Regions from separate parts of the Kluyvera sp. STS39-E genome, predicted to be linked through region 2. Evidence: predicted binding sites of a transcription regulator. Region 2 holds the regulator's gene; the other holds the start of a gene.

What was found. Region 2 encodes CRP, which controls carbon source genes, mostly activating them, when cyclic AMP is high. Its sites were predicted from a motif close to ATGTGANNNNNNTCACAT; they were not measured.
Region 1: a site for CRP is predicted at 949-966, ahead of AB4K05_RS17075 (PTS sugar transporter subunit IIB). Genes of this name have one in related genera too.

What each region holds. Positions count from the first base shown of each region.
Region 1 covers NZ_JBFQGA010000007.1:206,100-208,303, forward strand. The annotation lists gene AB4K05_RS17070 (MurR/RpiR family transcriptional regulator) at 1-821, opposite strand, end outside; gene AB4K05_RS17075 (PTS sugar transporter subunit IIB) at 1,094-1,399, shown strand; gene AB4K05_RS17080 (6-phospho-beta-glucosidase) at 1,416-2,204, shown strand, end outside.
Region 2 covers NZ_JBFQGA010000005.1:22,481-24,684, reverse strand. The annotation lists gene AB4K05_RS11900 (YccS/YhfK family putative transporter) at 1-493, opposite strand, end outside; gene crp (cAMP-activated global transcriptional regulator CRP) at 547-1,179, opposite strand; gene AB4K05_RS11890 (OsmC family protein) at 1,484-1,888, shown strand; gene AB4K05_RS11885 (phosphoribulokinase) at 2,005-2,204, opposite strand, start outside.

The DNA of each region.
Region 1 (2,204 bases), on a different contig from region 2:
TTCGCCGGATAGCCCAACGTGAGCAGCCGGTACTGTAATAGATTGGCAAAAGGCGCGTCAGCGGTACTGGCGCTGAAAATATGCAGCCCTTTCGCCTGTTTTATCTGACTCGTGGCCCGCTCGACCGCCGCTGGCGAGAGCTCACAAAGCTGGGTATTGAGCGATTGCTGAATGTGATTGAGCGTTTCACGCCACGGCCCCGGCATATCCCCACCGGCTACCGGCGTACTTGCCTGCGCCAGCTTCATACGCAGATCGCGAATATCGTCACAGCCCGCCGCCCGGGCAAAACGAGTGATCGTTGCCGGACTGACGCCCGCCGCGGTCGCCAACTGATCGATAGTGGCGGAGGCCGCAAACGACACATCGTCCAAGATCATCTGCGCAACGCGCGACTCCTGCTGGCTGAAATCATGCAGCCGCTGACGAATTTGCCCCAGAATATCATCGCTGCTTTCCCGTCCGATCGAGTGGGAGAAACGCGCGAGAATTTCGCTGCCCACACCGGCATTTTTCGCCAGCTTTTGTAGCGTGCTGGGATCAACCCACGCGGCATCGCCCAGCATGGGTGCAGCCGGAAGCGCATGGCGGTTCTCCTGCTGCTGCCGACGCACCTGGCCGATAAAATCGTTGATATCGCTGCAGCCAATGCTGCGCGAAAAATGCTGTAACGTCGCCGGGCTTACACCCGCCTTTGCCGCCAGTTCCTCAATGGTCGCTTCGGGGATCTGGGCAAAATTATCGAGGAAAAAACGCGCCAGCCGCGATTCCTGCGCCGGCAGCCCAGAGACCCCATTCACCAGTTGATAAACAATATCCATAACCAGAGTGTCCTCATCTCGGCAGATTCTGCTCGTTAAAAACATCATAATTTATTGAAATTATTTTTCAATTTATTCAATCAATGAAGATACATATCTACGCAAGCAGAGCGTGATTTGTTCATTTATTTCGTCAAGATCACATTTCAAACCCTTCGTCATAGGCTTACGTAATATTTTAATCCCGATCACACTCATGAAAATAATTTTCATACATGCTAAGCAAAACCGCTAATGTATGAAATATGTTTTCAAACGAGGGAAAAGTTGTAATGAAAAAAATCATGTTGTGCTGCGCCGCCGGAATGTCCACCAGCATGCTGGTGCAGAAGATGCGCGCCGAAGCGGAGAAACGTTCACTGGCGGTGGAGATCAACGCCTATCCGGTAGCCGAAATTGAAAGCCAGATTGCCCAAGCTGACGTGGTACTGCTTGGCCCACAGGTGCAGTTTGAGTTAGCGCGACTGCGTGAGATTTCCGCCCCGCTCGGCAAACCGGTGGCGGTTATCGACATGATGGATTACGGCACCATGCGCGGCGATCGCGTGCTCGACAAAGCAATCCAACTGATGGCCTGAGGCCACGGAGAGAATGATGAAAATTACCGTTATTGGTGGGGGGAGCAGCTATACCCCGGAATTGATTGAAGGATTAATTACGCGCCATGCCTCCTTACCAATGGCGGAGCTGGCGCTAGTTGACGTTGAGGCCGGGCGCCAGAAGGTTGAGATTATTGCCGCACTTGCCCGCCGGATGCTTGACCGCAGCGGTCTGGAAACGGTGAAAGTGTCGGTTCATTTCGATGCAGATAGCGCGATTATTGGCTCGCAGTTCGTGCTCACCCAATTACGCGTGGGGCAACTCCCTGCCCGCGCGGCCGATGAACGTCTTGGCCTAAGCCATCAGCTGTTAGGGCAAGAAACCACCGGCGTCGGCGGCTTTGCCAAAGCGCTGCGCACCATTCCCGTCATGCTAGATATCGCCGATCGCGTCGAACGCCTGGCGCCAGAGGCGTGGATAATCAACTTCACCAACCCGGCAGGCATTGTGACCGAAGCCGTGTCGCGCTACAGCAAGGCCAAAATCATCGGCCTGTGTAATGTGCCAGTCACCATGCATCACATGATTGCCGACATGCTGAAGCTGCCTTATGACCAAGTTTCGCTGCGCTTTGCCGGTCTGAATCATATGGTGTGGGTACACAAGGTGCTGGCGGGCGGCCGCGACGCCACCGACGAAGTGATTGAAATGCTGTGCGACGGCGAACAGCTGTCGATGAATAACATCAAAGCGATTCCGTGGCCGCCAGCACTGCTGCGTGCGCTGCGCGCCATACCTTGTCCTTACCACCGCTACTTCTGGCAAACCCGCACCATGCTGGAA
Region 2 (2,204 bases):
ACGATTCGCGCAGCGGCTGTTCCCGCCACATCCAAAACCACCACCAGTTGAATAAGCCATACCATAGCGTGCCCAGCGCGTAGAGCAGCAGCGGTTGCCAGATTGGCATATTGCCCGCGAGGCTTAGGGTAAAGATTGAGGCAATGAGCGATGCCGGCAATAGTCGCCCGTGCAGTGCGCTAATCTCCGCCGTGACGCCGAGGAGCAGTGCAAGACAGGTCAGTATTAAAGGCAGCGGGATGTCACGTGCCAACAGCAACTGTACGGCAAGGCTACATCCAGCAAACAGGCAACCGCCGATGGTCAGACGCTTAAAAAAGCGTTTATGCGGCGTGTCGAGACCGGCGATATTGCAGCAGGCTGGAACCAGAGAGAACAAGAGACCTTGCTGAAGATGCCCGAAGAGAAGGCCAATGGCGACCGGCAAACATAACACCAGCGTTTGCCGCAGTGCATAGTTGACTTCCGGATGGTAAATCAGCCTGCGCCACATAAGGGATAGATAAAAACGGCATACTGTTCAGACAATATGCCGTTTATGCGGGATCAGCGGGTACCGTAAACGACAATGGTTTTGCCGTGTGCGGAGATCAGGTTTTGATCTTCCAGCATTTTCAGGATGCGGCCCACGGTTTCGCGGGAACAACCTACAATCTGACCGATTTCCTGACGGGTGATTTTAATCTGCATACCGTCTGGGTGGGTCATTGCGTCCGGCTGTTTAGCCAGATTCAGCAGGGTCTGGGCGATACGTCCGGTCACGTCCAGGAAGGCCAAGTTGCCAACTTTTTCAGAGGTGATCTGCAGACGACGAGCCATTTGCGAAGAAAGGCGCATCAGGATGTCTGGGTTAACCTGAATCAGCTGACGGAATTTTTTATAAGAGATTTCAGCAACTTCACAAGCGGTTTTTGCACGTACCCATGCGCTGCGTTCTTGGCCTTCTTCAAACAGGCCTAACTCGCCGATAAAATCGCCCTGGTTGAGGTAAGAGAGGATCATCTCTTTGCCTTCTTCGTCCTTGATGAGTACTGCCACTGAGCCTTTTACGATGTAATACAGCGTCTCTGCCTTTTCACCTTGGTGAATCAGCGTGCTCTTCGATGGGTACTTATGAATATGGCAATGAGACAAGAACCATTCGAGAGTCGGGTCTGTTTGCGGTTTGCCAAGCACCATGCGCGGTTATCCTCTGTTATAAGCTCTTCCCAGCGGCAAAAACATTGCAGCCACTGGTTGCAATAGTATCCTTCCCGTTACCTGGGAAGTCGGCTGTCGAGTCGTGCCGCAGCCTGTAATGTGATGTCCTCTGCATACTTGCAGTACGTTTATGTATTACCGTAGCATCCTGACTGTTTTAGCATAGCTTTAGCCGCGTGTCTCCTGGTGTCTCGCTTCAGCATGACGACGATCGCCTTCCATTGCGAGAATTGTTATGTACGCGTAATCTGAGAAGAAATTTGCAACCTTGGAGTTAAAAAATATGCAAGCACGTGTGAAATGGGTTGAAGGGTTAACCTTCCTCGGTGAGTCCGCTTCAGGCCACCAGATTTTGATGGATGGCAACTCCGGTGATAAAGCGCCAAGCCCAATGGAAGTCGTGCTGATGGCCGCGGGTGGCTGTAGCGCAATTGATGTCGTGTCGATTTTGCAAAAGGGTCGCTATAACGTGACCGACTGTGAAGTGAAGCTGACCTCCGAACGCCGTGAAGAAGCACCGCGCCTGTTTACTCATATCAACCTGCACTTCATTGTGACCGGCAAAGAGCTCAAAGACGCCGCGGTATCCCGCGCGGTCGATCTCTCTGCTGAAAAATACTGCTCCGTGGCGCTGATGCTGGAAAAAGCGGTGAACATTACCCACTCTTACGAAGTGATTGAAGGGTAAAGCCTTAACAAGGGCGTACGCCGCGCTACTGTTGGGTGGCGGCTGCGCCTTACCCGACCTACACGTTCCGCAATATCCTGTAGGCCTGATAAGCGAAGCGTTATCAGGCTTAAGGTTTAGTTGCGACCTTCCATCAGACGCTGCACCAGCGGCGTCATAATGAGCTCCATCGCCAGCCCCATCTTCCCGCCAGGAACCACCAGCGTGTTCATATGTGAAATGAACGAGCCCTGCAGCATAGCCAGCAGCCAGGGGTAATCGATCCCTTCTAGATTCCGGAAATGAATCACCACGAAACTTTCATCAAGGGATGGAA